3 regions of the Lysinibacillus sp. KU-BSD001 genome follow, and region 3 is predicted to be linked to each of the others. Evidence: riboswitches for the same ligand, from Rfam matches in the RefSeq annotation. Region 3 holds a riboswitch; each other region holds the start of a gene.

The links. Region 3 has a riboswitch for lysine ahead of AAGS61_RS06590 (aspartate kinase). Riboswitches for the same ligand answer to the same signal wherever they lie in the genome.
Positions count from the first base shown of each region.
Region 1: it holds a riboswitch for lysine, as region 3 does, so the genes downstream of both, AAGS61_RS08170 (transporter substrate-binding domain-containing protein) here and AAGS61_RS06590 (aspartate kinase) in region 3, are expected to answer to the same signal.
Region 2: it holds a riboswitch for lysine, as region 3 does, so the genes downstream of both, AAGS61_RS14030 (amino acid permease) here and AAGS61_RS06590 (aspartate kinase) in region 3, are expected to answer to the same signal.

Region 1 covers NZ_JBDQZI010000004.1:188,886-199,779, reverse strand. Annotated here, with positions in the region: gene odhB (2-oxoglutarate dehydrogenase complex dihydrolipoyllysine-residue succinyltransferase) at 1-1,132, shown strand, start outside; lysine riboswitch at 2,290-2,476, shown strand; gene AAGS61_RS08170 (transporter substrate-binding domain-containing protein) at 2,579-3,430, shown strand; gene AAGS61_RS08165 (amino acid ABC transporter permease) at 3,507-4,235, shown strand; gene AAGS61_RS08160 (amino acid ABC transporter ATP-binding protein) at 4,256-4,990, shown strand; gene AAGS61_RS08155 (DUF6501 family protein) at 5,288-5,485, shown strand; gene AAGS61_RS08150 (toxic anion resistance protein) at 5,561-6,667, opposite strand; gene AAGS61_RS08145 (5-bromo-4-chloroindolyl phosphate hydrolysis family protein) at 6,664-7,293, opposite strand; gene AAGS61_RS08140 (acylphosphatase) at 7,401-7,682, opposite strand; gene AAGS61_RS08135 (methyl-accepting chemotaxis protein) at 8,084-9,847, opposite strand; gene AAGS61_RS08130 (DUF1033 family protein) at 9,936-10,247, shown strand; gene AAGS61_RS08125 (cold-shock protein) at 10,464-10,664, shown strand; gene AAGS61_RS08120 (hypothetical protein) at 10,776-10,894, opposite strand, start outside.
Region 2 covers NZ_JBDQZI010000009.1:130,799-141,664, reverse strand. Annotated here, with positions in the region: gene AAGS61_RS14035 (hypothetical protein) at 1-395, opposite strand, end outside; gene AAGS61_RS14030 (amino acid permease) at 578-2,032, opposite strand; lysine riboswitch at 2,163-2,338, opposite strand; gene AAGS61_RS14025 (CynX/NimT family MFS transporter) at 2,479-3,684, shown strand; gene AAGS61_RS14020 (restriction endonuclease) at 3,743-4,297, shown strand; gene AAGS61_RS14015 (hypothetical protein) at 4,458-5,303, shown strand; gene cntE (staphylopine family metallophore export MFS transporter CntE) at 5,368-6,561, opposite strand; gene AAGS61_RS14005 (ABC transporter ATP-binding protein) at 6,558-7,370, opposite strand; gene AAGS61_RS14000 (ABC transporter ATP-binding protein) at 7,367-8,236, opposite strand; gene AAGS61_RS13995 (ABC transporter permease) at 8,248-9,054, opposite strand; gene nikB (nickel ABC transporter permease) at 9,051-9,992, opposite strand; gene nikA (nickel ABC transporter substrate-binding protein) at 9,997-10,866, opposite strand, start outside.
Region 3 covers NZ_JBDQZI010000003.1:254,190-265,083, reverse strand. Annotated here, with positions in the region: gene sdhA (succinate dehydrogenase flavoprotein subunit) at 1-589, opposite strand, end outside; gene AAGS61_RS06600 (succinate dehydrogenase cytochrome b558 subunit) at 654-1,271, opposite strand; gene AAGS61_RS06595 (YslB family protein) at 1,541-1,957, shown strand; gene AAGS61_RS06590 (aspartate kinase) at 2,097-3,311, opposite strand; lysine riboswitch at 3,397-3,574, opposite strand; gene uvrC (excinuclease ABC subunit UvrC) at 3,609-5,399, opposite strand; gene trxA (thioredoxin) at 5,478-5,792, opposite strand; gene AAGS61_RS06575 (hypothetical protein) at 6,546-6,752, opposite strand; gene AAGS61_RS06570 (NCS1 family transporter) at 6,769-8,265, opposite strand; gene preA (NAD-dependent dihydropyrimidine dehydrogenase subunit PreA) at 8,304-9,584, opposite strand; gene AAGS61_RS06560 (NAD(P)-dependent oxidoreductase) at 9,607-10,894, opposite strand, start outside.

The sequences.
Region 1 (10,894 bases), on a different contig from region 3:
AGAAACAGATAAAGTAAACGCTGAAATCATCTCTGAAGAAGCAGGGGTATTAAAACAAATTTTAGCTGAAGAAGGCGATACAGTACTTGTAGGTCAAGTAATCGCAGTAGTAGAAGCAGGCGAAGGTGCAGCACCAGCACCAGAAGCACCAGTAGCTGAAGCAGCACCGGCACCAGAAGCACCAAAAGCGGCAGCACCAGCACCAACACCAGTTGTGGAAGAAACTTCAGGTGAGCGCGTAGTAGCTTCTCCAGCAGCTCGTAAATTAGCGCGTGAAAAAGGCATCGATTTAGCTGCTATCTCACCAGTAGATCCACAAGGACGTGTACGTGTACAAGACGTAGCAGCACATGGCACTGCACCAGTGGCTTCTGTAGCAGCAGCACCAGTGGCAACAACAGGTCCAGTGATTTTCACACCTGCAGCTGAGACAGACCGTGTAACAATTGAGAAAATGTCTCGTCGTCGTCAAACAATCGCAAAACGTTTATTAGAAGTGAAACAATCAACAGCGATGTTAACGACTTTCAACGAAATCGACATGACAAACATCATGGCATTACGTAAACGTAAACAAGAGCAATTCGTAAAAGATAACGACATCAAACTTGGTTTCATGTCATTCTTCACAAAAGCGGTTGTAGCAGCACTTAAGAAATATCCTTATGTAAATGCACAAATCGTTGGTGACGAAATTCACTTAAATAACTTCTTTGATATCGGTGTAGCTGTATCAACGGAAGAAGGTTTAGTAGTACCAGTTGTACGCGATGCAAATGCGAAAAACTTCGCGCAAATCGAAAAAGATATCGCAGAGTTAGCAGGAAAAGCACGTGACAAAAAATTAGGCTTAAACGACATGGCTGGTGGTTCATTTACAATCACTAACGGTGGTGTATTCGGTTCATTAATGTCAACACCAATCATGAACGGTACACAAGCTGGTATCCTTGGTATGCACTCAATCGTAAACCGTCCAGTAGCTGTAAACGGTGAAGTTCAAATCCGTCCAATGATGTACGTGGCACTTTCTTATGACCACCGTATCATCGATGGTAAAGATTCTGTAGGCTTCTTAAAAACAGTTAAAGAGTTAATTGAGAACCCAGAAGATTTATTATTAAATTCATAATAAATACAATGAAAGCCTCTAACAAATTTTGTTAGAGGCTTTTTGTATTTTGATATCGTATCATCAGATTGAAAAATAAATGAGAATAATGCAATTTGTTATATTGGTGGTTCATCACCGTAACTTGGGGTTGATTTCCGTTCCAAATTCATTTGCGACGAAAGCGGAGCGTCAGGAGCAGCTGGGCGCTTTCCGGGGGGCGTCCGATGAGCCGCTTCCCTCGCTACGCTCAGTCCAGGGTCTCATCTAGGACGCTAATCCCCCAGGAAAATAATCTGTTCCGCAGTGAAGGGAACAGATTATTTCTGCATCGAAAGGCGTAGCCGTCAGATGCACTCGCCCAGCTTCCACTCCAATCAATAAACACTTTATTTCATCAATTCGTAATGAACAAAAAATACAAAAATAGTAAAAAGTATTGAATAGAATAAGCATTGTGACCTTTATACTTCACCACAGTACGTTTCCGTTGTGAAGTAAAGCTTGGCTTCTATGACAATAGTACGCTATAGCAAAAAATGAATACTTCTTCATCATAATCTGTGTTCCACCTATAGCAAACAATTTATGTAGAAGTAGGTAGCACATGGAACGGAGAGCGGTGACTCCAGCGGGAATTGCATGAGCTGAAGGCCCCGCAGGCAATTTATTTGCGCCTAAGCGTGCGCGACAGGAGCAGTGAGGGACGATAAAAGAGCGAAGGCTAAAATCGTCACGTCCTGTGCCAACGCCTTCGTGACCAACATCGTGTTGGCCCGAGGAGACTGAAGCCATGCCCGCGGAAAGCATCCGCTCGGAGTGGAGTGTGCCATGTATATAAGGCAACCCCGACTTTTGATGATGAACCATATTGGTGAAGACGATTATTCAATTAACCGTATAGTTATATAAGCAGTGAAAAGAGGAAGTAGCGCAGTTGGTCATACAGAATTGTGAGCTAATCATATATTTTTATGTATTAGTCGAGATTATCGAGACATTAGTCCTGTTATAAGATTTTACTGAGATGTGAATCAAACACTTGAATTAAATGGAAATATACGTAAAATTAAGCGTTTTTGAGTATATTTATTCATGTGTCAGAAAAATGAATATTGACACAAAAATTAGAATGTTGTAATATTCTATTATCAATTTAATAATCAAACCTCACAATCTCGTGAGGTAGAGGCGCGGTATTTATTAGTTTTTCATAGAGTTTAGAGCGAACGATGAAATGAAAGAGAAGGAAATATCGCCGAAGTGTGTTTGTAGGCTCACTACGATACACTGGGTTTGCAATGAATAATTGCAGGACTGTCTTGTTTGATTCTTCCCGTTCATTCAAGGTGTGCTATCTCAATATGGGAAACTAGAGGATATGGGCTAATAATAATTAAGCGACCTTACGTTCTTCTAAGGTCGCTTTATTTATTGCCTAAACTATCAGAAAAAGGAGAGAATTGTATGAAAAAGAAGCTAGTAGTACTAATGGCTGCAATGATGACTATGTTAGTTCTTGCAGCATGTGGATCTGATGACGGTAAAACAGGCTCATCGTCAGACACGAATGAAAAAGAAGAAAGCAATGTATTACGTATTGGAATGGAAGCGGGCTATGCACCATTTAACTGGACTCAAATGGATGATTCGAACGGTGCAGTGAAAATTGATGGTTCAAACGAATATGCAGGCGGTTATGATATAGAAATCGCTAAAAAGGTAGCCGCAGAGCTTGGAAAAGAGTTAGTCATTGTGAAAACGGAGTGGGATGGTTTAGTACCAGCACTTCAATCAGGTGTAGTAGATGCGATTATTGCAGGCATGAGTCCAACAACAGAGCGTAAAGAGTCAATTGATTTCACAGAAAACTACTATACTTCTGATTTTGTTATGGTAGTAAAAAAGGGTGGCGCTTATGAAAAGGCTAAAACATTAGCTGATTTTACGGGAGCAAAAATTACAGCACAATTAAATACAACAAACTACGATGTAATCGACCAAATTCCAGGCGTGAAAAAAGAAGTAGCGATGGATAATTTCCCGGCAATGCGTGTAGCAGTTGAAACAGGTGTAGTTGATGGTTATGTAGCAGAGCGTCCAGAAGCAATTTCTGCCGCAGCAGCAAATAGCAACTTCACTTATACGGAACTGGAAGAAGGCTTTGAAGTGTCTGAAGAGCAAGTATCAGTAGCAATCGGAGTTCGTAAAGGTGATTCAAACAAAGATAAAATGAACGAAATTTTAACAGGCATCTCAGAAGAGGAACGCCAAACATTAATGGAAGCAGCGATTGCAAATCAACCAGCACAACAATAATAAATGCAACTAGCCGCACAAATTTTGGCGGCTAGTTTATTTAAAAGACAGTGATACGGCTGTTAGGAGGATTTTTATGAGTTTAGAGACCATTCTCTCAATATTACAAAATAACTGGCCAATGTTTTTACGTGGTGCGTACATGACATTAGCTATCGCAATTATTAGTACAATTATTGGTGCTCTGATCGGATTTTTTATCGGTATTATGCACACCATTCCAGTGCGTAAGCGTTCAATTAAAAGTGTAGTACTAAAAGTGTTTAACTTTCTCTTAACGGTTTATGTGGAAGTATTCCGTGGCACACCAATGATTGTACAGGCGATGGTTGTATTTTACGGCCTTTATGCATACGGAATTGAATTAGACCGCTTTGTAGCAGCGCTTGTAGTTGTCGGTTTAAATACAGGTGCTTATATGGCCGAGATTGTACGCGGTGGTATCGTATCCGTCGATAAAGGGCAATATGAGGCAGCTCAAGCGATTGGTATGAATCACTTCCAAATTATGATTTATGTTGTGTTACCACAAGTAGCCCGCAACATTTTACCTGCTACAGGTAACCAATTAGTCATGAATATTAAAGATACGGCTGTACTAAATGTAATCAGTGTAACGGAGCTATTTTTCCAGACAAAATCCGTTGCAGGTGCGAATTTTAAATTTGCGGAAAGCTTCTTTATCGCAAGTTGTATTTATTTAATTATGACATTTACTGCTACACGCTTACTCCGTTGGATGGAGCGTAAATTAGATGGTCCGAATTCTTATAAAGTCGAACAAACGACAACAAAAGAAAATTAATTAGATAAGGGGCATCAATTATGGAAACTGTAATCGAAATTAAACATTTAAGTAAGTCATTTGGTCAGCATGAAGTGTTAAAAGACGTAAACTTCAATGTGCGTAAAGGTGAGGTTGTTTGTTTAATCGGTTCTTCTGGATCGGGTAAATCAACATTATTACGTTGTATTAATTTACTTGAAAAGCCAAGTGGTGGCGAAATTATTTATAAAGGGGAAAATATTTTAGATGACAAGCATGATATTGAAAAATATCGTACACATTTAGGAATGGTGTTTCAACAATTTAATCTATTTAATAATTTAGATGTGCTTGGTAACTGCATTGTCGGTCAGCAGAAAGTGTTAAAGCGCTCTAAAGCAGAAGCTACGGAGAAAGCATTAAAATACTTAAACATCGTCGGGATGGATAAATACAAACATGCAAAACCTCGTCAATTATCAGGGGGGCAAAAGCAACGTGTTGCGATTGCTCGAGCATTAGCAATGGACCCCGATGTGATGCTGTTTGATGAGCCAACATCTGCACTCGATCCAGAAATGGTAGGGGAAGTATTAAAAGTAATGCGTATGCTTGCGGATGAAGGGAATACAATGCTCATCGTTACACATGAAATGGAATTTGCTCGTGAAGTATCTGACCGAATTGTCTTTATGGACAAAGGGGTGATTGTAGAAGAAGGGCATCCAGATCAAGTACTCGTCAATCCACAGCATGAACGGACAAAAGAATTTTTAAAGCGTACATTAAAGTGAAAAAAATCGACAAGGCGTAAGCTTGTCGATTTTCATTATTTACGAGAATTCCATTCTGATATGAGTATAAATATAATAGCAAATGCAAATGCAATAGCGAAAAACCATGCAGGGATATTACCAAATGCCATAAAAATCACCTCTACTCTCTAGTGTAGCATGTTAGAAGTTTCTCGGTATAGTAAAAGTGCAATATTTTTACTGAATTACACGTTTCAGTACACAATCAGCTAAAAATCGTTTAAAATAAACTATAGATGTTAGAGAAGATTTCTCTATAAAAAGCGAGGTATCATAATGTTACATTTAAATTGGAAAGACGCACCAACGATTCGTACAGTAAAATGTGTACACACAAATGCATCAAAGTATTTAGTATCAAATGTATTAACAGTTGGTAAAGAATACGAAGTGAAAAATGAAACAGAAGAATTCATTTTCGTTATCGATAACACAGGAAAAGTTGGCGGTTATTACAAAGAGTATTTTGAATAAAAGAGAAAAGCCGGTTCGCATGCGGAATGTGAACCGGCTTTTAGTTGGTAGAACGCTAAATAATGATACTTTATATTATATAAGAGTAGATTCGGTTTGTTTCCGTTTTTCGTTAGCCACTGCTTGGACACGTAGCGTTTCTTCCAAGTCTTGCAGTAGTTTAAGCTGTGTTTCTTTAAAGTGGTCGACCGCTTCATGTGTAATACCTGTACCTGACCGCTTTATGTCTTTAGATGTAATACTCGCCATTTTTGCATTTTTACGCATTAATTCGTCGGAAGCTTTTAGGAGTCTTTCCTGTGCAGCATTTGCCCGGCGTTGCTGATTCATGCTAAGAAGCATAGATATTTGCGATTGCCAAAGGGGGATTGTAGACATAACCGACGTTTGAATTTTATCAATGAGCATTTGATGTGTCTGTTGAATCATCCGAATTTGCGGAGCAGACTGAATGGCGATTTCACGAGAAATTTCTAAATCATATATGCGGCGATCCATCCATTCCAACCGCATATACCAATCTTGCAATTCTTGTTGGACCATAGGATTTTCACTTGTACTGGCTGTTTGCTGCATAGCAGGGAGTATGTGATGCTGAATTTCGTGTCGCTTCCTTTCACCCGCAGCGATATAAATATTGACCTCATGAAAATAATCTTCATTTAATTTATAAAGTTCATCTAGCATAGCAAAATCAGCAAGCAAGCCTTCTTTTGCATGTGATAGCTTAATACCTAAGCGCTCGATATGTTTACTTAGGCGTCTATAATTAGACATTGTTTGTTGGATGGAAGCTGTTGGTCGATTAAATAATTTCCCCAAAAAGCTCTTTTTGTTTTCAATTAATGCATCTGGGTTGATTTGATCGAGCTGTTCCATCAACTGAAATAAAATATCACCAATTGCTGAAGTATCTTTTCGTTGAACATGTATTAATAATTTAGTTGAAAAGTTTTTTAAAGCTTGTTGTGCAAGCTTTCCAAAAGAAATAATTTCTTCATAATTTTTAATATCGAGCTGTTCGGCTAAATCGAGTGCACGTTTTTGATTTAGTGGACTAAGCGCTGAAAATAGGGGAGTAGCAGAGTTGCTCTGTAATTGTGCTTCATATTCTTGTTTGGCTACTTCTGCTAACTGGCTACCTGACGATATAAAGGCGTCAAATGGGTTTTCTTGTATCATTCACCGCCACCGCCTATTTTTTCTCGACTTTGTTCATTTGCAAGCTTTGCAAAATCAAGTTCAATTTTTAATTGATCGATATCTGATTGAAGTGCTAATTTTAAGTCGTTTTCAATTGTCCCATGTAAATCTTTTAACGTTTTCCGCGTATCTTCTAATGCGATATGAATGTCAGTACCTTTTACTTGCTCTTTTGTGAGTAAGGTATATTTATCTGCCAATTCCACCGCTGACGGTAGGTGAGCATAGAAGAAATCTTCCACTGCATAAAACTTTTGTGGGTTTGTATGGACGATATTGATAATGCGTTTGGCTACTTTATTTGTTTCATTGAGTAATTTAAATGATTTAATCGAGCGCACACGAACGTATTGCTGTGTTAAATTAGTTAGTTGTTCTCGTGCAAGCTTTATCTGTTCTTCAATATGTCTGTATTCTTCTTTTGTCATTCCTAACTCTTTCCTACGCTTTCTTTTTTGGATAGCTAAAATAAGCTTATTACTCATATAATATCCACCTATTAGTACGGCTAGGCCAAATAATCCTATATCAAAATTCACAATGGAAAGTATAAGAAGAGCAGAGCTAATGAAAAAGTTGAAAGCATGTCGCGTGATAAAATGCATAGCACTTAGCATAGTTTGTACCTCCAATCAAAACGTTTCTAATATATACGGTGTAAGTGATATAAAAGTTTCATTCACCTCATCCTATCATAAGAAAAAGCCGGATATTAAACAATATCCGACTGCATTCCTTTATAGCCTTTTAGGTCGTCAAACACTTCGAGTGTAAATTGATTGGACGCTGCTTGTAAGCTAACTCCTTTTTGCACAAAGTGAATAAATTCATCGACAGCATTTGTAGGGCCTTCTACTTCCACTTCGAGTTGGTTGTTGCTATTTAACTGGCAGTATCCTTTCAAACCTAATTCAATCGCTTTTTGTTTAATGAAAAATCGATGACCAGTTCCTTTTACATCTCCGAAAAATATAACTTTTATACGTTTTGCCATGATTACTCACCCTTTAAAAAGTAAGTGAAGCATTCCTTTACTTACTTATAAATTGTTAAGCTAAAGTAACAAGCGTGTTGATTTACCTTTTATTATTAATAGAATCGTGTGAAACGTTGATTTCCGCTCCATTCGGCTCGCTTTCCACGGGCATGGCCTCAGCCTCCTCGTCGCTCGCTCCTGCGGGGTCTTCAGCTCATGCAACTGCCGCTACGCTTTCGTCGCAGAAAAACATTGCTATTCCCGTAGGAGTCTCACCGATTCCGCTTCAATCAACTGGCAAGTCATTTTTGATTACGTTTTTGCTAAAGAGACACGCTTCTATACAGGAAATATTTTGATAATCAACACACCTGCTAAAATAATTCTTTTTTACTAATCAACATATAGAATGCATTGTATTACATTGATTCACGTTCTTTACGGATTGAGTCGATTAATTGGTTAATATAGTACAGTACTTGATTCGAAGCTTGTTCAATTTCTTTTAAATGCACTTCAGCTTCCGAGATTTGGTTGTTATTATACGCAATGACTGCTGCCTTTGCGGAGTTGTGTACTTGTTCATGGTAACGATCTAGTTCACGATAAGATGAATGTGTACCGAATCGGTTGCGTGTTTTATCGGAGAAGTACCATTTCCCAAGACGACATTCTTTATGTGATGATACGTCAGATGGCGTTAGTTGTTCTAAACCTAAGAACATATTATATACTTTCCACTTCCATAAAATATGGTCTGCTTTCGAAAGTTGTAGGAGGGCAATGCTTGATAACTGTATACTACTGTTATCGACAATATCTACGCGGAAGCGGTTAATTTCCTGACCTAATAAGTGAATATCACGAGATGTACTTGCTCCGTGAATGCGAATTTCTTCTTGTAGTTGTGAAATATGCATCATACGAGCCGATACTTCATCAATCGCTGCTGCTTGTTGTTCAGAGACAGCCGCTGTATTTGTGACATCAATATTAATACTTTCAATCGTATCAACGATGGAATTGAGTAAAGGTAAGGATTCTTTTGCCTCATTCGTTGCTTCTTTAATAATGCCTGTTGTTTCTGTAATCGATTTTGCAACGGAATTGGAGTAGCTTTTAAGGGATTGTACGTTTGTTGACACTTCACTCAGGGCATTTACTGTACTTTCCGCTAATTTACGAACTTCTTGTGCAACAACAGCAAATCCTTTTCCGTGTTCACCAGCACGTGCTGCCTCAATGGATGCATTGAGTGCTAGTAAATTTGTTTGATCCGCAATTTGGTTAATTAATGTTACGACACTTTCGATATCGTTCACGTGCTTTTGTAGGTCTTTGAAGCTTGCTACAATGGACGTAAATGTTTCTTCCGTTGTGAAAATTTCAATCAGTGCCTGTTCAATGGATTCTTTACCTTTTACAGCATTCTCAACAGAGTCGTTCGTTTTTTCAGCGATATTGCTTGATGAGCGGGCAATTTCGTTTATCGAAGCAGCTAATTGTTCTGCCGCTGCAGTCGATGTAGAAATTTCGTCAGTTTGGTGATCAAGGCTCATGATTAAGTCTTTCATATACATGATTTTTGCATTGACATCCATTAATGAGGAAATTTCTTCCACCACATTTTCTATAATACGTTCTGTCATTACTTCCACTAAAATTTCTTGATCAATATTCACGGCAGCAGATACAGATTTCATATAGTCAAATGCTTTAAAAGGCTTTAAAGCGAAATTATATAAAAGGTGTGTGTTTAAATAAAAAGAGAATTGATTAAATACAACAATGAGCTTGCCTGGTTCAAATTTACAACGACGTAGGAAATCAAAAAATCTAACTGTGTGATCGATATAAGTATCATTTCGTTCTGCAAGGAAGAATTGACTTAAATACGTATCGATGTGTGTCTTTGAAACAGGGTTTTTACCGGCTGGTGCAATCTCATCCAAGTATTTTGAAAAAATCTCATTCATTGTTGGTGTACTCTGTTTAAGACGCTCATAAATCTCTTTTAAATTTTGCTGATCGTGTAAGTTAAAATGATTAAAGGCTAAAGTTTGTTTAAAACGTCCCGTGGCATTTAAGTCTGTACCACGTGCAAATAATAAATCAAGATCGGCTTTTGGTTTAAAGGCTGAAAACATATTTAGTGGAATACCTCCCAGAATATACTTATACAATATTTTACCACACGCTAAGTTGTAATAATAGACATACTATAACATTCTGATAAAATACAATAATATAGAAAAGAAAGGGTTGTCGATCGTGTATAAAATTATTTATATGAAGGCGGATTTTGAACCATGGTGGCTATTTGAAGGGTGGGAGTCCTATATCGTGTCGACATACCAGTATGAGACGAAAGACGAGTATGAGAGCGCACTAAAAAAGCTATTAGCGAAATTACGCGCACAATTTGAACATGAAGAAATACGTAAAGAACAATTTATTGCATTTTGGAATGAAGAGGATTGCGAATTTTGTGAAGGGTGTGATGAAGACGTCCAAGTTTTTCACGGGCTTATTTTAGAAGCACCTAGTCTAAATATAAAAGAAATGTATAATTTACAGAAATAAAAGAAAATTTTCTAAAAACACTAAAAAATTGTTTGACATAGTGTTAAATGATGGTATAATTAAATCAACAATAAAATTGCTTGGCCGGAATACAGATTCACATATTACAAAGAGTGATCGGTAATTTTGACGGTACTCTTCGTAATATGTGAATTTTTTCATTCAGGTAAAGAAATTCCATATTGTTAACATTTATTTTTTTGGAGGTTTTCTCACATGAAACAAGGTACAGTAAAATGGTTTAACTCAGAAAAAGGCTTCGGATTCATCGAAGTAGAAGGCGAAAACGATGTATTCGTACACTTCTCAGCAATCCAAGGCGAAGGTTTCAAAACTCTTGACGAAGGTCAAAAAGTTGAGTTCGAAGTTGTAGATGGCAACCGCGGACCACAAGCTGCTAACGTAATTAAACTTTAATTCTCAGCAATTAAACAATAACTATGTTAATTCAAGACATTCCACACTGTGGAATGTCTTTTCCTGTATTTAGGGAGATTTTTTTAGGAAGTGCTATAGGAATGATTTTAATCATTGGTGCTTTTTGGGGACTGTCTTCACTCTTTTCTCAGCAATCATTAATACGATTACAGCAATGACACACCAGAAGGCAAATAACAATGAATCCACCCAGTTATGAAACAGATGTC
Region 2 (10,866 bases), on a different contig from region 3:
TATCCTTTTTCATAGTCCTCCGATAAAACCTTGCTATACTCTTTTAAATGTTTAGCAGATTCCGCCATGAGTGCTGTGATCGTTGTATTGACAGCTCTTTCACCACATTCCTCTTTTAGCCAGTGCATAAAAGCCGCAATGCCCTTATTTTCACGCGACTGCATCTGCTCACCATAAATCAGCTCAAAAAGCGTTGCATCAACAAGTGCTTCCATATACTCAAATTGTTGAAACTCACCACTTACTTCAAGCTTTGGATGTGGAAAAGCGCCCACTACAAAGACACGGGATTTATAGGGGTTACCATCTACTAAAAAAGGTCGAAAAGCAACACCGTTATTATTCGAGCTAATCCATTCATTCATTTTTCGTTGAAATCCAATTGATACACTCATTTCTTCACCCTCTTAACGTTATGTAATATCTGTTACTAGTAGAAAAAACTCACTATATATCATTCTATATTTTTTCAAAAAGTTAGTATTCATTATAACAGGTTCTTACAATCATAAAAGTAGCGAGATACTCTATTTTACATAACAAAACGGCTCGCCATATGGGAGCCGTTTCTATGTCATTAATAATCTAAATCACACTTTTCTAGTGGGACGATTTTTGTTTTATGTTTCATTTTATAACCTAACCATAACAACGCAAATAGTGGAAGTCCGATGTACGATACTAATACACCGTACCAGTCAATCGTACCGCCTGTGAAAGCTGTATAGTTTTGACCAATAATGACAATCATACAGACAACAAAAGCAAATAGCGGACCAAATGGATACCATGGTGATACGTAAGGTAAATCTTTAAGATCGCGCCCTTGCGCAACATACGCTTTACGGAAACGATAGTGACTAATCGCAATCCCTACCCATGCAATAAAGCCCGACATCCCCGATGCGTTCAATAACCAAATATACACTACACCATCCCCAAAGAATGATGCTAAAAACGATAGAGAGCCAATCGCTAATGTTGCGAGCAACGCATAAATTGGAATGCCACGTGTGTTCACTTTTGCAAAGAATTTTGGTGCCTTTCCGTCAACAGCTAATTGATATAGCATACGGCTTGCAGCATACAGACCCGAGTTACCTGCTGACAGCATCGCCGTTAAAATAATCGCATTCATCACAGAAGCAGCAAATGCCACCCCTAATTGGTCGAACACAATCGTAAATGGACTCATCGCAATATCATCCGATAATAGACGCGTATCTGTATATGGAATTAATAAACCAATCGCACCAATGGCAAAAATATAGAATAATAAAATACGCCAAAACACAGAACGAACTGCTTTTGGGATATTTTTTCCTGGATCATCTGTTTCACCAGCAGTTACACCTAGCATTTCTGTGCCCTGGAATGAGAAACCTGCTGCTAAGAAAATACCAAACATCGCCATAAAGCCACCATTAAACGGCGCTTCCTCTACAAAGAAATTAGATAACCCAACTGGATCATTGCCACCTAAAATACCAAAAATCATTAAGAAGCTGACAATGATAAAAATAATAACAGTCGCTACTTTAATCATAGCAAACCAGTATTCACTCTCACCATACGCTTTAACAGATAATAAGTTAAACGATAATACAACCACAATAAATAAAACTGTCCACAGGAGCGAAGAACTATCTGGGAACCAGTATTTCATAATAATAGATACAGCGGCAATTTCAGCGGCAATCGTAATCGCCCAGTTATACCAATAGTTCCAACCTAGCGCAAAGCCAAATGCTGGGTCAACAAAACGCGTTGCATACGTACTAAACGAACCAGATGTTGGCATAAAAGCAGCCATTTCTCCAAGACTCGTCATTAAGAAATACACCATCACGCCGATTAGCGCATAGGCAAGTAGTGCACCACCAGGGCCAGCAGCTGAGATAGCCGAACCAGATGCTAAAAATAGCCCTGTTCCAATTGTACCGCCTAACGAAATCATGGTGATATGACGACTTTTTAGGCTACGCTTCAGCTCAGACTTATTGCCAAGCTGATCAATTTGAATATTACTCATACATATAAAACTCCTCATTTTTTTTGTTGATTGTATTTCGGTTTCGAGGCTTGAGCATTTAAAAAATTTATTTTTCAAACAAAAAACCGCCATAAAAAGTTATGACGGTATCCGAAATACCTCATCAACTTGAAACGATAGCTCACCCACGCAAAACGCGGCAGTTCTGTCCCTTTTCGAGTACAGCCCCAGCATAGTACCTGAAGAGCGATACTATACTTCGGCAACTGTTCCTTTCATAAAGCTTCACGGATTCTCCCAATCTCAGCTATACTAGTCATAACAGTCGCGACCTCTACCCCACTTTTCACATGAGGCAAAAAATATTAAATTAGAATATGTACATGAGTCTAACATAGCATTTTTTTGTTATCAATCGTTTCGGTACTTTTCTTTATTTTCCAACATTTCAAAACAGTCAAACATTATTTTAAGGAGTTTTCATCATGGCGAAGTCATCTAACTACCAAAGCAAAAAAATACAATTAAATCGGAAAGTCATTCTATTTTCTTTATCCATTATTCTATTTGCAATGACCCTTCGAACACCACTTACCGTTGTAGGACCCATTACATCATTCATTCGGGACGGATTAGGCATTTCAAATGTGCTTGCCGGCTTCTTAACGACTATTCCATTACTCGCATTCGCGGTTGTTTCACCTTTCGCACCAAGGATTGCGCAACGTTTCGGCATGGAATGGACGCTATTCTATTCGCTCTTACTATTAGTAGCTGGGATTGTTTTACGCTCACTTGGCACAACCTCTCTTTTACTACTAGGAACAGTACTGATTGGGATCGCGATTTCATTTGGTAATGTACTTATTCCAAGCTTCTTTAAAATGCGTTACCCACTGCATATCGGGATTTTAACGGGGATTTATACGGTTTCGATGAATTTATCAAGTGGTTTTGCCGCAGGAATTAGCTATTCTGTTGCGACAGCGACAAACTGGCAAATGGCTTTAGGGATTGCCATTCTTGCTGCCATTATTGGCATCATTTTTTGGATTCCACAGCTTCGCGAGGAAAAGGTGGCATTAACAGGCTCTACATCGAAAGGAAATGGTTGGGGGATGCTGATCCGTTCTCCGATTGCATTAGCAGTTATGGTTGCGATGGGGATGCAATCATTTCTGTTTTATACAATGGCGGCATGGATTCCAGAAATTTATATCGCACAAGGCATTGATGCAAATCATGCAGGATGGCTTATTTCCATTATGCAGTTTGGTCAAATTCCTATGACCTTTTTAACACCGATTGTAGCCGCAAAAATGACAAATCAACGCCCGATTGTACTTATGTTTTCTGCCTTTTATTTGCTCGGCTTTACGGGCGTGTTAATGGAATGGACAAACTATGCCTTTCTTTGGATGATCTTTTTAGGCTTCGCAGGTGGTGCATCGTTTAGTTTATCGATGATGTTCTTTACCCTTCGTACTACAACGGCTTACGAAGCGGCTGAACTTTCAGGGTTTGCGCAATCGATTGGTTACTTACTAGCAGCCATCGGTCCGACATGTTTCGGGCTGCTTCACGATGTAACTGACAACTGGTTCGTGCCGAATATTATTTTCATTGTGATAGCCATTTCTTTAGCAGTTGCGGCATATATTGCAAGTAGCAACCGAACGATTCACGATTAATACAAACATACGTACTCATTTATGATATAATCATTCATTATATCTAAAGGAGAAAAGTATGTTTCGGAAACGTCGAAAAAAGAAGAAAAAACGCATTCCACTCATGCGGTTGCTGCCATTTTTAATAGCGGGAGGCATCGGCTGGTACTATATAGAAACCGTTAAAGGATTTGGTGTCGGTGTTGGTGCATATGCATTATTATGGCTCGGTTTGAAAACGTGGCTACGCTCACATGAATCCTCACGCTTACGTAAAGCCGGCATTGCAGAAGTCGATCAAATGACGGGCGAAGCATTCGAGCGTTTCCTTGGCGAGTTATTTAAACGCCGTGGTTTTAAAGTATCGTATACGGCGACAAGTGGTGACTATGGCGCGGATTTAGTTTTAAAAGATGGGAAAGATGTCATCGTCGTCCAAGCAAAGCGCTATTCAAGCTCCGTCGGCGTCAAAGCCGTGCAAGAAATTATCGGTGCCATTAAAATGTATAATGCAACAGAAGCATGGGTTGTCACAAATAGTTACTTTACAAAACAGGCGGTGAAGCTGGCCAATATTAATGACGTCTACTTAATCGACCGTAAAAAGCTAATCGACATGATTTTGGATAAATAATAAAAAGTAGTATCTCTTAAATAGAGGTACTGCTTTTTCATTTGTCGGAAAGAAACATACGACCGCCCTCCCTCAAGCAAAATATTACAACTTTTCGCAAAGACGTATTAATATTGACATTCGTATCAATACTAGTTTGTAAAATTTGAGGAGGATTTCAATGGGGCTAACAATACGAATGGACTATGCGATTAATCTTCTTCGCACAGCAGAATATGCAGAAGCAAAAATCGTGTTTAATCAACTATTAAAAATATATACGTCACAGGCACAAACAGAAAATAGTGGTCTTTGTTTATATCAGCTCGCTACGATTGCTTATATGCGCGGGGAAATGCAACAGTTTCAGACTCTTTTTACTCGCTACGAGAAACGAATTCATGAGACAAGCCAACCACAGCTACAAGCACATTATTCTATACTGAGAGGTCTTACACAACTAGCCGACCAAAATTATGAACAAGCGATTCAAGCGTTTACAAATGCTTTACCAATTGCAGAACAGTCTAAATTAGCAGATGAAAAAATAATCGCCTTACTACATATTCAAAAATGTCATATTGCCTTGCAGCATTTCGAACCGTCACTTGAAATGAGTGATACTTACTGGGAAAAATACGCCGATATCATTACATTCGCGCCTGTATTACATCTCTATTACATGTTAAACCGAGCAGAGACGCTTCTAGCACTGCATCGTCTTAAAGAAACAAATGCGCTTCTCCAAAAATGCGAACAGCAGGCCGACTTAGGAAGTATGCCAAAAGAACATATAAAGACACTTGTACTACGTGCCTATTACTATATGGAAAAAAAGGAACTTAACTATGCCATGGATGCTTTGCAGCAAGCACTAATCGTCGCAAAAGAAATAGAGGATATGCAGCTGTTACATGAACTGTACGAGGCACTCGTAAAAAATTGTGAAATGCGAGGTAAAACAAAACTTGCCCTGCAATTTGCGAAAAAGCAGTTACAGCTGCAACAGGAACTTGTAAAGAAATGAACTTGTACACCTTTCTTCCCCATACGTACATACGGGGAAGATTGCATGTACTAGCATAATGCTATTAATTAATCGAGACTTGTTTAATATTAGCGTTCACTTTTTGTGCCGTAAAATTATAAAGTAACGCCACAACACCAAGTAACGAGCACGTCGCAAACATCATTTCGTATGAAACGAATTGTACGATAAAGCCCATGACCATACCGCCCATTGAAAAGCCTAAGTCATACGAAGCTAAAAATAGCCCTAATAAAATATGACGTTGTGCATCTGGTACAACAAATGAAATATATGTCGTTAATGTCGGGTATAGCATGGCGGTAGCAATACCATTAAAAATGGCGCTAATATAAATAAACGAACCAATCATCGGCAACAAGGCTAGTAAACTCGTCCCAATAATAGAGCTTACTAAAACAAGCGCAATAAATTTCGGATGCCACTTGCCATCTGACGGAATGTGCTTACGGAAAAAGAAGCGGCTTCCTACAACAACGATTGCTTGTAAAAATAAATAAAGTGCGGCATTCCCCGTTCCTGTTGTGACAAAATAGAGCGGTAAAAAGGCGGTAATTGCCCCAAAAATACTGGCACCGATTAACATGACACCTGAAGACACAACAAGTCCGTTATGTTGCCGCGCTACCTTCATCGCCGCAAACATTTCCTTAAACGTAAACGACGCATTGTCCTTTTTTGTTTTTGGGAGTGGTGATTTGATGAAAAACAGGAGCGGGAAAAAAGCTAAAGCCGCTACTAATAATAACAACCACATCATGTCCCCCTGATACCATAAAAACAGCGCTAATGCTGGACCATATAGCCCTGGTAATACCGTTGATAACGAATACATCGCCATCCCTTGTCCGCGGTCCTCGTCCCGCAGTACTTCCGTAATCCCAATTTGCATCGCCATCGAGAAAAATGCTGTTACAAAACCTTGTAAAATACGGACAGCATATAAGCTATCGACACCTAACCATATGTATAATAATAAAGCACCGGCATGACCAACTAATAACCATTTCATAATGGTGAATACGCTATGCTTAGCAACCATTTGCCCTGCCCACGGACGTAAAACCATACAAATGAACATATACATGCCCATCATAATCCCAATTTCCGCTTCTGGCATCCCATGGTCCTTCGCCTGTAATGGGAAAATAACGGTTAACACGGAATTGGCTGTAAAGTAAAACATCGCAAGCCCATACATTTGAAGCATGCTAATGGATAACGGGCTTTTCTTCACGATACGCGACCTCCCACCTCTGCTAAATAATTGTGAATACAGTCAATGGATAATTGAGCATTGAGCAAAGCCTTACTTGCTTCATGTTGGACAGAAGCTAAATCACAAGCCGCTACTTGCTCCACAATTTGTCCTTGATGCATAATCGCTACTTCATCGGCAAATAATTTCACCGCATGTAGATCATGTGTAATAAAAAAGTATGTTAAACGAAGCTCTTGTTGTAATCGTTTCAGTAGCTGTAAAATACTAATTTGCACTAAAATATCTAAGCTATTAATGGATTCATCCAACACAATGAGCTTTGGCTTTGTCGAAATGGCACGTGCAATCGTAATACGCTGTAATTGCCCGCCGCTAAATTGATGCGGATATTTCAGCATATCCTCTTTTTTTAGCCCGACCATCTCAAGCAATTCACCGACGATTTGCTCGATCTCAGCTTTTGTTAACTTTTGATGCACACAAAGTGGTTCAGCAATAATATCTCGGATTTTCATTTTCGGATTTACGGCACTATGGCAATCTTGAAACACCACCTGTAACGCATGTTGCAGGAAGCGACGTTCACTGCTAGTTGCTTGGTGAATATCTATATGTTGGAAATAAATCGATCCACTATCAGGCTTTTCAATACCTAATAGCATTTTGCCAAGCGTACTTTTCCCTGAGCCACTTTGTCCAACTAATGCAAAGCAACAGCCTTCTTCAATTGTCAGCGATACATCCTTTACTGCTTGAATGTGGTGTGGCTTTTTAAATAAGGCTTTTTTAGTATAGCATTTTGACACTTGCTCAATTGTAATCACGCGCTTCCCTCCATTCGAACCCAATGACCTGGATCACATTGCATTAATTCACCTGTAATTTCTTCATCAAAACGGTCGATTAAATCCGCTAATTGACTATGCTCATCTCGTGCTGCAACAAGTCGTTGCGAGTAACGGTGACGTGGATGCTGTAAAATATGGCTAGTTGGTCCCTTTTCTACAATAACCCCGTGACGCATCACAATAATTTCCTCAGCTAAATTAGCAATGACACCTAAATCATGTGAGACAATGAGCATGGACATCTCTGTCGTAGCATGTAATTGTTTTAACTCTTTTAAAATTTCAAGCTGTGTCGTCGTATCAAGTGCTGTCGTCGGCTCATCCGCTAATAATAGAGACGGATTTAAACTCGCCGCAATCGCAATCATGACACGCTGCAGCATACCCCCGCTCAACTCATGTGGATATTTCTTTAATATATTTTCATCAAATAATTGAAACCTTTTCAGCTGCTCCTTTGCATGCGCAGTCGCCTGTTTTTTTGTTATTTTTCGATGTGCTTGAATTGTCTCTGTAAAATGTTCACCAATCGTAACAATGGGATTAAACATCGCCATCGGATTTTGCATAATGAGTGCCATTTCGTTCCCGCGTAGTTTCCGCATTTCTTTTTCAGACAGCTCAACTAAAGACATGCCATTAAAAGAAAGGTTGCCTGTTACTGTTCGTTTTTCGCGAAATAATTGCATAATCGTTGTACATAATACAGATTTTCCACTGCCACTTTCCCCGATAATACCGACTACCTTTCCTTTCGGTATAGAGAAGCTGATGTTGTGCAGCACATGCTTTTCGACATGACCATTTCGCAATGTAACATTTAAATTTTCAACGGCTAACATGTTCAGCCCTCCTATGTCGTTTTCGGATCGAGTACGTCTCGTAGTGCATCCCCAAAAGCATTAAAAATAAGGACCGTAATCGAAATCATTATCCCCGGAATGAGCATCAATTCGGGCTTTGTCAGTAAGTATGTCTTACTTTCGCTAATCATCATGCCCCATTCAGCAGTTGGTGCTGTCACACCTAGCCCTAAGAAGGACAATTCCGAGATCATTAAAATGGTTGAGCCTAATCCAATGAATTTCAGCAAGAGCATTTGTGGGAAGACGAACGGTAAAATATGTCGCACAACAATCTTCCATTTCGATACACCGCAAATACGGGCATACGTGACATAATCTGTTTCCTTTAAACTCACGACCATATTACGAATAATGCGCGCAAAGCCGACCCATGTGACCAGTACAATCGCAATGAGTAAATTTTTCATGCCAGCACCTAATGCCCCGACAATGACTAACGCAAAAATAAAATTCGGAATAGCCAGCAAAATATCACAAATCCGCATAAGAAGCATATCTAGCCAGCCCCCTATAAAGCCCGCCGTTAACCCAACGACCATACTAATCACAAGTGTTGCCACTAACACAACAAAAGCAATGGATAGGGAAACCCGAGCCCCCTCGATTAGCCGTGACAATACACAGCGCCCTAAATGATCGGTGCCTAATGGATACTGCGCTGAAAAGCCTTGCAACTTCATGGCTATATTCGGTGCATGTGGATCATTTGGCATTAACCACGGCGCAAAAATCGCTACTAAAAATAAAACGCCTACTAAAAAACTACTCATATAAAGTGCCCATTTTTTGTTCACGAAGCATCCTCCTTTATACGAATACGCGGATCAATCCACGCACACACCAAATCAGCCATAAAATTAATCACGATATAGAAGAAACCAATGATAAAAATAAATGCCTGTAAAACGTAATAATCACGCGCTATGATCGCTTCTACAATAAAACGACCCATACCTGGGATCGTAAAAACAATCTCGACAATTGCTGCTCCGCCTAGCAGTACACCGATCGTCATGGCGAGTGACGTAATTAATGGTGTGAGCGTCCCTTTAAAAATATGACGACGAATAATAATATGCTCTGGTACTCCACGCGCTCGCGCAAATGTCACAAATGGCTGATCCATTTGCTCAATCATGCTCGTCCGAATCATGCGTACATAATACGGGACAACCCCTAGCGCCAGCGTTAAAGCAGGTAAGATCATCGTATCTACTGTTCCCCAGCCCATTAACGGTAATAAATCGAGCTTTAATGCCACCGTATAAACTAACACAAAGGCTAACCAAAAGCTCGGCATCGAAGCAATCGAGAAAATCGTTAAGCGCGTCATGCGGTCAAACCAAGAATCGCGCTTGACAGCACTGATGATTCCAATTGGTACACATAGCAACAAAATAAAAAGAAAGGCAACAACCGCTAGCTGCATCGTCACACTAAAACGGCTAAATAGTTCTTCACTTACCGCATTATTCGTCATAAAGGATGTCCCAAAATTAAACTGAATAGCACCTGATAGCCATTGTACGTACTGCGTGAACATAGGCTGATTTAGCCCATGTTCCTCACGTACTTGTTCCATCGCCTCTTCGGTTACAGGCAATTGATTAGCTTGAAAATATGCCTCTATTGGATCAACGGGCATCACACGTACTAAGAAGAAGGCAATGATTGTGATCCCCCATAGCGCTAGCACCATGCTCAGTAGACGTTTCGTTAAAAATTGCCCCATCTCATCACTTCATTTCATACAAATTGATTGGTACTTCGTATTGTTGTGGGGAGAATGTAATCGTTTCGAATACATCGTTCGCCACTAAATAATTTTGACGATATGAAATGGGCATGAAAATCGCTTCACTTTGAATCGTTTGAATAATACTTTCGTACAGCGCGTGACGCTGTGCTTCATCGGTTGAACGAATCACACGTGTAATATCATCTGTTAACTTTTCATTTGACTCGATACCCGCTTTCGCATAAAAACCGATTTGTTTTTCACCTGTCATTGTACGCAGGTACATATGCGGATCATAAGGCGCTCCCCATGTATCATTGAACATGAGATTATATTCGCCTTCTTTTGAACGCATATAGACTGTTTGACTTTCTTCCCCCATTAAATTGACTTCCACACCAATCTCTTTCCATATACCTTGCAAATATTCAAAGATGGCCTTATGCACTTGCTCACTGCTGTTATAAGGAACGGTCAGTGTCAGCGTTTCACCATTCTTGACTCGTATACCTGTCTTTTCATCCATTACCCAGCCTGCTTCATCCAAAATAGCAGCCGCTTTTTGTACGTCATAAGCATATGATTCTACTTCAATATCACTATAAGGGAAGCCTGGTGCAAATAATGAACGTGCTTCTTGCTCTAAACCGTTTAATACGTGCTCCACAATCGTTTGTCGATCAATTGCATGCTGTAATGCAATACGCACGGCCTTGTCTTGTGTCACGCCGTATGTTGTATTGAAAGATAAAATACGTGTCGATAAAGGCTCTGACACTTTTGTGACGTACTGATTATTTTGCTGTAATGTTGCAAATTCAGCTGGTACAAGCTGCCCACTACCAAAAATTAAATCGATATCCCCTTT
Region 3 (10,894 bases):
CAGTAGCCATGATTACTGCATCGCCACGGAATGCACGGATTTCTTCCGTTCTTAAATCTTGTGCTACGATACCACGGCATACACCTTCGTCATCAAGTACTGCACCAAGGAACTCCCAGTGCTCATACTTTGTTACTAAACCTGCTACTTCGTGAGCACGAGCTTGCTCATCTAATGCATATAATAACTGTTGACCAGTTGTTGCACCTGAGAATGCTGTACGGTGCATTAATGTACCACCGAAACGTCGGAAGTCAAGTAGTCCTTCTGGCGTACGGTTGAACATAACACCCATACGATCCATTAAGTGGATAATACCAGGAGCTGCATCACACATTCCCTTAACTGGTGGTTGGTTTGCTAAGAAGTCCCCACCATACACTGTATCGTCAAAGTGGATCCACGGAGAATCCCCTTCACCTTTTGTATTAACTGCACCATTAATTCCGCCCTGCGCACATACAGAGTGTGAGCGTTTTACCGGAACTAATGAGAATAATTCAACTTCAGTGCCAATTTCAGCAGCTTTAATCGTTGCCATCAAGCCTGCAAGACCGCCACCGACAACAATTACTTTGCTCTTTGCCATGATTGATTCTCACTCCTCTAACATTGCTAAAAGTTTAATATATAGCTTTTCTCTAGTTCAGCTACTAAATTGCAAATGATACGATTGCTACTACACCCATGATTGATAAAAGAACGAAGAAAATCATTGAAATGTAAGTAACGACTTTTTGAGATGATGGAGATTGCGTAATACCCCAGCTTACTAAGAACGACCATAAACCGTTTGCTAAGTGGAATGTAGCAGACAAGATACCTACGATATAGAATACTAACATCGCAGGGTTGTCCGCGATTTCAGCCATCATATCCCAGTTAACTTCAGCTCCAAATGCCTTTTGAACACGTGTTTGGAAAATATGCCATGCAATGAAAATAACTAAGAAAATACCAGTGATACGTTGAATACGGAACGCCCAGTTACGGAATGTGCCAAAGCGTTTTGTGTTATTCGTTGCAGTAAATGCAATGTAGATTCCGTAGAATGCATGGAACAATAATGGGATATAAATAATCACCCATTCCATTAATAACAATAATGAGTGTGGAACTAATTCCATAGCTCCTGTAGCATTATTGTAAGCTTCTTCACCACCAACTGCAGTGAAGTTCAGTGATAAGTGGAACACCAAGAACAAACCTACTGGAATAACCCCAAGTAGCGAGTGTAACCGGCGCCATAAAAACTCACGATCTTTCGACAAGATTGTTACCCCCCTTAGTACTTAAAACACGCATTTAATTGTCAACACTTTGTAATTTGTAACACATTGACTGCGTATTTCATCATGGTACAATATTATGACATGTCCATTGTACTCCCTCGCCATACAAGCGTCAAGGCACTCTGCATCATTTAGCACATACGAATAAAGTTAATTTTAGCTGGCTTAAGTACAATTTTTCTATTATTAATTTATTCACTTAATAATTAGTCTAAAAAATAAGAAAATTTAAGATAGGGGTTTTGGAAATGAATGATAGCAATATGAAAACGATTCCAACTTTCGGCTATGAATTAATTCGCGATAATATATTGCGTTCTGTTTTAGGAAAACACGAAGAAGAGGTTCTTTATTGGGCTGGTAAAGAGCTCGCTCGGAAATTCCCCCTCTTTTCAATGGCAGAAGCAGCAAGCTTTTTTGAACAAGCTGGTTGGGGATCATTATCGCTTGAAAAAGAAGGGAAAGATTTCGCCATATTTCTTCTAATCGGGGATGCAGATATTTTAAAATTCGAAGAGCGCTGTTTTCGAATCGAGGCTGGTTTCTTAGCGGAACAAACACAAAAACTAAACGGCTATTTAACAGAATGTTATGAGGAAAAAAATATTAAGCACGGGACTGTGACATTTAATCTGAAATGGGACTTAAAAGAGCCGATTAAATAACTTAAATTAGCGAACATACTACAAGTATCAAATCTAATCGGAAATATATGTCATATTAATATAGAAGAAACTCCCTATTTTATCATTAAAATAGCTACAAAATGAGGGAATTTTCTGTCAATTTTGTAGCTATCTTCTATTATATAGTTAAATTAAATTCCTCGTGTAATGCATTGGCTGCCCTTATCATATCTTCTTGCGGTACAACGACTGACACTTTAATTTCAGAAGTACTGACCATTTTTACGTCAATTCCTTCTCTGCTCAGTCGCGTAAACATACGAGCTGCTATACCTGGATGAGATACCATACCCGATCCAACAATCGATACTTTCGCTAACCCTACTTCAAAATCCGCAAAGCTAAAACCAAGTGATAGCTTACTAGATTCTAATACGCGTAAGCTTTCTGCAAATTGTTCTTTTTCAATCGAGAATGAGATTGTTGGTTTTACCTTATCAATGACAGCCTGTACAATAATATCGACATTAATGCCATTGTTCGCTAGTACGGTAAAAATATCAGCTAACGATGCTTCCTCATATGAATCATAGCCAACTGTTAATCGAATAATATCTGACTCATAGGCAATGCCGCGCACAACTAAATTTTTCTCCATCTCCACTTCCTCCTTTAACAATGTCCCTTCCACATTCACTGTACTGGAGCGAACAACTACTGGTATGTTATATTTTTTCGCTAGCTCTACTGCTCGTGGATGAATAATCATTGCCCCTAAATTGGCTAATTCCAACATTTCATCATATGATAACTCTTTTAATTTTTTGGCATTGGGGACAATGTGAGGGTCAGCGGTATAAATACCATCTACAGTTGTATACATATCTACACGTTCCGCATTAATCGCGGCGGCAACCGCTACAGCCGTTGTTTCTGAACCACCTTTGCCAAATGTCGTTATATTTTCATGGCTATCTACACCTTGGGAGCCTGCAATCACGACAATTTCCCCTTGCTCAAAATGTTTGTAAATGCGCTGAGTCTTCACTGCTTCAATACGTGCATTATTATGTAAGCTATCCGTTGCAACTCCTGTTTGCCATCCTGCAAGTGATACGGCTTTACCACCTTGTTCCGTAATGGCAATGGATAACAACGCACTCGTCATTTGTGCCTCTGCTGCTAATAAAACATCCTGCTCACGTTTTACTGGATTATCTGAAAGCTCTGCTGCGTATGCCTGCAACTCGCGGCGAATGGTTGCCATTGGTGAAATGACGATCACCACATGTAATCCTTTCCCTTGTTCTTCTATTGCCCGCCTTGCAATTGCTTGCATTTTCTCTGGCGTTGCAACAGCTGGTCCACCAAATTTCATAACAATACTGCTCATTTGTCCACACCCTTTCTTATACAAAAAGGCGGCTTTTCACTAATATGAAAAGCCGCCTCAGTAAACGATTATAACGAAAAAGTTTGCTTGAGATAGCTCTCCAGAATGTACATTCTGACAGTTTGACATTTTTTAAATGCCAAACCAGCAACTAATCGGAAACAACGGTTAGTCACTTCGGCGGCTTCCCCTTTCACACTTGCTCACTGGAGTTGTTCCTCCTCACAAGCGATACTTTTGAAACCCGCGCCTCTACCTTTACTCAATATGAATTTATGTTGTAAGCGTAGCATACGCCTACTGTTTTTTCAACGCTTCATTTTGAAAATACTGAAAAATGTTAGTTGCTTGTGCTTTCGGCATGCCCGCTTCCATTAATTGATCGATACTTGCCTCACGTACTTTTTTCACTGACCCAAAGTGTTTTAGCAGTTGTTGCTTTCGCTTTGGACCGATACCTTCTATATGATCCAGCACGGATTGAATTGCATTTGTCTGGTGTTGTTGACGAAGAAATGTAATAGCAAAACGATGAACCTCATCTTGAATACGCTGCAATAAATAAAAGCCATCACTCGTCCGTTTCATGTCAACCGATACAGGTGGATCACCAAATAATAACTGTGATGTATTGTGCTTTTCATCTTTTGCAAGTCCCGCAATCGGAATGACTAAGCCAAGCTCATTTTGTAATACACTACGCGCTACTTCCATTTGTCCTTTTCCACCGTCGACGATAATTAAATCCGGTAAAGGTAAATGTTCTTTCAGTACACGTATATACCGGCGCCGAATCACTTCCTCCATCGCCCCGTAATCATCATGCTTTGCTGCTTCTTTCGTTTTATATTTGCGATATTCCTTTTTCGCTGGTTTCCCATCAATAAATACAACCATTGCCGAAACAGGGTCAGCGCCGTGCATATGACTATTGTCAAACGCTTCAATTCGGAGAGGCGTTGAAATATTTAATGCATCCCCTAATGCCTCACATGCACCAATCGTTCGTTCTTCTTGTCTTTCGATCAATTGAAACTTCTCATGAATGGCAATTTGCGCATTTTTTGTCGCCATCTCCACAAGTTCTTTTTTCTGTCCACGCTTTGGCGTCATCACTTTAACATCTAATACCTGTTCAAGGAGTGTTCCATCAATTGTATGGGGAATAAAAATCTCTTTCGGCTTTAAATGTTGCGGCGATTCATAAAATCGCCCAACAAACGTTAAGAATTCATCTTCCGGATCACGATACACAGGGAAAATCGATACGTCACGTTCAATTAATTTTCCTTGACGCACAAAAAATACTTGTACACACATCCACCCTTTTTCCACTGCATAACCAAATACATCGCGATTTGATAAATCATCCGAAATAATTTTTTGCTTTTGCATAACCGTTTCAATATGGGCGATTTGATCGCGTAGCTCTTTTGCTCGCTCGAACTCAAGCTTTTCTGCCGCTTCAAGCATTTTTACTTCCAAATCTTTTTTGACCTCTTCATAGCCGCCATTTAAAAATTTGGAAATGTCCTCGATCATTTCGTCGTACACTTTTTTGTCGATATCCTTGACACAAGGCGCAAGACACTGCCCCATATGATAATACAAGCACACTTGGCTTGGTAACTGTGCACATTTTCGGAGCGGGTAAATACGGTCTAGCATTTTCCGTGTTTCGTTCGCTGCAAAAGCATTAGGATAAGGACCAAAATAACGAGCCTTATCTTTTTTGATTTTACGTGTTGTAATAATACGTGGATATTTTTCGTTTGTAATTTTGATATAGGGATATGTTTTATCATCTGTCAGCCGGATATTATATTTTGGGTCGTGTAACTTAATCAGATTTAGCTCTAGTATTAAAGCTTCAAGCTCAGAGGTTGTTACCATGTATTCAAAGTCTTCAATTTCACTGACAAGACGAGCTGTTTTTCCATCATGAGAGCCATTAAAATAAGAGCGTACACGATTTTTTAATTTTTTTGCCTTGCCGACATAAATAATCGTTCCTTGACGATCTTTCATAATATAACAGCCTGGCTCATCCGGAAGAATCGCTAACTTATTTTTAATTAAATCATTCATATCATCACCTACTGCCTATTATAATGCATGAAAAAAAGCCGAGCACGTGTTTGTACTCGACTTGTATAGTTATTATGATTATTTGTTGTCGTTAATGAAATCAATTAACGCTTCTTTTGGCATAAAGCCAGCAGTTTTTGCTTTTAATTCGCCATCAACGAATAATAATAATGATGGGATTGACATAATGCCATATTCACCAGCAGTTCCTTGGTTATTATCCACATCTACTTTTACGATTTTCACTTCGTTACCGATTTCAGCGTCTACTTCTTCTAACACTGGAGCGATCATTTTACATGGTCCGCACCAAGCAGCCCAGAAGTCTACTAACACTACGCCCTCAGCGATTTCTTGTTGAAAGTTTGAATCTGTACCTTGTACAATTGCCATTTTAAATAGCCTCCTTCATAATACATATGCTTGTAGTATAGCATGTTCATTTTATAAATTGGAATTATTCTGCTCTAACTAAAACGTTTTGGCAAAATGTCCATAAGGATATTATTATCTTAACAAGCGTGTTGATTTACCTTTATAGAGTCGTGTGAAACGTTGATTTCCGCTCCATTCGGCTCGCTTTCCACGGGCATGGCCTCAGCCTCCTCGTCGCTCGTACCTCGCTCCTGCGGGGTCTTCAGCTCATGCTATTCCCGTAGGAGTCTCGCCGATTCCGCTTCAATCAACTGGCAAGTCATTTTTGATCACGTTTTTCTAAAAAAATGCTTCTATAAAGGAAATATTTTGTTAATCAACACACTTGGTTGAATACAATAATCAGTTGCTAAAAATAAAGAAAAATTCTCATCCATCACGGCAGAGGCTGGGCAATTATACTTGCAATAGAAAGAAAATGATTTCTTTTAGAGAAGAGAAATGTTTTTCTAGTATATCGAGAAGTATTCACTTTTGCCGTAGCGCGCCATCGCCACAGGAGCCAAGATTTTCTTTGCGACGAAAGCGCAAGCGTCAGGAGCAGGAACAGGAGATCCAAACAGGCCACGCCTGTTTTAGCTCCTGTGTAGGCTGTGGCAAAGCGCGGAGGCTATGATAAAACACTTATACAGCTTTTTAAAAATAAATCAAAGTTGTCTACAGTCTTTATAATTTATTGATTATTCATTTAACAAACAATCACCTTATTCATTAGGCAATCATCGTTTCCCGTAGTTTCACAGCAAGATATTTGCGGGCGTCTGCTGTTAAGAGTTGTAACGTAGTCGTATCGGCTTCGCATTGTAATTCTATAAATGTACCACTTAAATTTTCGTAGACGCACTTCATCTTATAACCTTGCGCTAACAATACATCCAGCTGCGCGATTTCTTGTAACACTTCACTATGCGATGACATCGGTCTCTACTCCTTTCTATTGTTCTTGCCCTACAGGTGGATTTAGTGTTTCTGATTCGAGGTTCGGTTCTGGCTCTTGATACACTTTTTTATCAATCTCCCAGTCGTTCCCTGCTGTTATCCCTAAATACAACTCATCACTCGGATTATTAATTTCCTTTTGTGGATACTTCACAAACCACCAATATTTTGCAAGCACATAATAGACCGCTGCTCCTAAAAAGAAGCCAATCAGTGATGAGTACGTAGGAAACATGTTCGCAACACCGCCACCAATAGCCCATGCAATTAAACCAGCAAAATTAAATCCTTTAAAATATTTAAACTGTCCGTCTAATTCGTACAGTGCATGGACATTGATCCGACGCTTTCGTATTAAATAATAATCAGCGAATAAAATCCCTACAATTGCGGTTAAAATGCCACCAATAATTAAGAGAACACTATTTAAAATATCAAATAAACTCCAAGGTTGAACAATTGTCCCGATAATCCCTGTAATGATAACCCCTACCCAGAACGGAACTTTCGGACCGCCCACATTGGAGAAAACTGTCGCTGCTGGAATAACGTTTGCAGAAGTATTTGTTGACCACTGTGCTAACACAATCATTAACAGTAATACCCCTAAAACGATCCCGTTTGCACTGGATTGCAATGCTGTAATCGGATCAGCAGTTGATACAGCCATATAACAAATGGCACCAATGGCTACCATAAACGTATTTGTAATTGGCATGATAATAAGTGAACCCATTAATTGTGTTTTATTGCGTTTAAACCAATTTCGTTCATTTTTCGGTGCTTTAAAGAAGCGAGATAACGAAGGCATATCCGCTGCTAATGTTGCCCAGAAGCCCATATTGGCCATGACGACTACCATAAACGCCGTAAAGCCTGCTACTCCCGTGACTGGTGACTCGACCCAACTCCAAATGTCTTTTCCTTGAGCTGTTGCGTTATCAGCCAATGTAATATACATCCAACACGAAATTAAAATGATGATCGGTGCTGCTAAATCAGCAAAGCGTTCAATCGATTTAATACCGAGTGACGTGTTAATTAATTGCAATGTCACAAAGATAATAAAACATAAAATCCAGTTATCAAAACCGAATAATAAATTTAAAATGCCGTTGATGGCCGTTGAACCGAAATAAGAGTTAATCCCGAACCAACAGGCTGCTGTAAATGCTCGCATCACAGATGGAAAATGTGTACCAATCGTACCAAAGGGGGCACGCATATATACTGGAAAGGAAATCCCATGTTCAACACCAATGTCACCAATTAGAGTCATAAAAATCCCAATAGCTACTGATCCGATCAACGTTGCTAAAATCACATACGGTAGCGGTAAATGAATAATTCCCCCACCGCCTATAGCAAAAGCAGCTAATACGATTGCCATTCCTACCCAAATAACAGAAAAACCAAACGGGCTAATTACACGTTTTCCATGTGTCACAGGCAATAAATCGGGCGACTTTAAATAGTTTCCTTTACTCTCCATATTGATGACTCCCCTTTATGAAGTTTTCAGCGGGCACTCTACGACTTTACATTTGTCGTTGGCGTAAACCTACTCATAATCGCTTGACGCTCATTCCATGTCATTGGCGGCAATGTATTTTTCTTCTCGACCATTGTAATCGCACCATCGACAGGGCAAACAATCGAACAAAGATTACAACCAACACAATCATCTTCACGGACTTTTAACATCGGACGACCATTTTCTGTATAAAGATCAATACATTGGTGCGACGTATCTTCACAAGCAATATGGCACTTGTTGCAATTAATACATACATCATTATTAATTTGGGCGACAATTTGATAGTTGAGGTCTAGATTCCCCCAATCCGAGTAACGTGCAACAGAACGACCCACTAAATCCATCGCTGAGGCTAACCCTTTTTCGTCTAAGTAATTACTCAGTCCCTCAATCATATCTTCCACAATGCTAAATCCATGATGCATGGCAGCCGTACAAACCTGTACACAGCTCGAGCCCATTAACATGAATTCTGCTGCATCACGCCAAGTAGATATGCCACCTATTCCTGAAATCGGCACATGAATACGGGGGTTTCGTGCACATTCAGCTACCATATTCAGGGCGATTGGCTTTACAGCTGGACCACAGTACCCCCCATGCGCTCCTTTTCCAGCAACATGAGGGATCGTATTCCAAGAATCTAAATCTACCCCTGCTAAACTATTAATGGTATTGATCATACTAATGGCATCTGCGCCTCCTGCAACCGCTGCTTCTGCCGTTACAGTAATATCTGTAATATTTGGCGTCAGCTTGACAATAACAGGCGATTTCGCTGCTTCTTTTGCCCAGTATGTTTGCTTCTCTACTAATTCTGGCACTTGCCCTGATGCAGAACCCATTCCTCGTTCAGCCATCCCATGCGGGCAACCGAAATTTAACTCAAATCCATCCACACCGACATCTTCTACTCGTTTCACAATTTCATGCCATTTTTCTCGCTTCGGTTCCACCATTAACGAAGCAATAATCGTATGGTTTGGAAATCGTTTTTTTGTCTCATAAATTTCTTTTAAATTCACTTCAAGTGGTCGATCTGTAATGAGCTCAATATTATTAAAGCCTGCTACACGTTGACCATTAAAGTTGACTGCTGCAAAGCGCGAGGAAACATTTAAAATCGGGTCCCCTAACGTCTTCCAAACAGCCCCTCCCCAGCCAGCTTCGAATGCCCGCTGCACTTGATAGCCTGAGTTTGTTGGTGGTGCAGATGCCAACCAAAACGGATTTGGTGATTCAATGCCTGCTAGATTGATACGTAAATCTGCCATCTTGTTCCCCCCTCTTTATGTGCTAGACGCTTTGTGATGTTGCTTGAAATACATTATGAATATTTAAAGCTACATCTTTCCCTTGTTGGACAGCCGTCACAACCATCGCCTCTCCTTGCCCATTCCCGAAGATGACGTCTCCACATGCAAACACCTTAGGATTTGATGTTTGCAACGTTTCTTCGTTAACCGTTACAACACCCCACTCGTGTTTTAGGTCAAATGCTTCAATTAGTTGTGTATAGCGCGATTGTCCAATTGCTTTAATAACAGCATCTACTGCAATTACGTGCTCTGAACCTTCAATCGGTATTGGTTTTTGTCGACCATCTGCACCAGGCTCTCCAAGCATCATCTTCACACATTCAATCCCAACCACTTGTCCATCGTCATTGCCGATAATCTTGACTGGTGCTGTCAACCATTCAAACTGAACGCCTTCTTGCTTCGCAAATTCATATTCAAATTCATAAGCTGTCATTTCTTCCTCCGTACGACGATAGAGAATTTTGACATTTGACGCACCTAAACGAATGGCACTTGTCGCACCATCAATCGCTGTATTTCCTGCTCCGATGACTGCCACTCGCTTGCCGATTAAATCCGATGTGAGATTGTCTAGTTTTGTGTCTTTAATAAATGAAATCGCATCATATACGCCTGTAAGATCCTCACCTTTAATCCCTAGATTCGGAACGGCCCCCATACCGACCGCTAACACTACAGCATCATAGCGACTTAACATCTCCTCTACCGAAATATGTTGACCGACGACTGTATTCGTCCGAATTTTAACCCCTAAGTTTGTAATTTGTTCTACTTCCCACTCGACAACGTCATTCGGTAGACGGAAAGCCACAATCCCATAGCGGCCTAAGCCCCCAGCTTGTTCTTCTGCTTCATACATCGTGACCTGATAGCCAAGACAGGCTAACTCACGTGCAGCAGCCAATCCTGCTGGACCTGTACCGACAATAGCAATCTGTTTTTGTTGAGGCGCACCCTTTTTAAATAATGAAGCACTAGACGCCATCGCCCAATCGGTTGCATAACGTTGCAAACGTCCTATATCAATCGGTTTAGACTGATGATTTAATACACAAGCTCCTTCACAAAGTTCTTCAGTAGGACAAACACGTGCACAGCTCGCCCCAAGTGGATTAGCCTGTAAAATCGTTAATGCTGAGCCCTTTAAATTACCAGATGCAATTTTTTTAATAAACTTCGGAATATCAATACTTGTCGGGCATGCTTTTATGCAAGCTGCATCATAGCAATATAAGCAGCGATTTGCCTCTTCCATCGCTTCA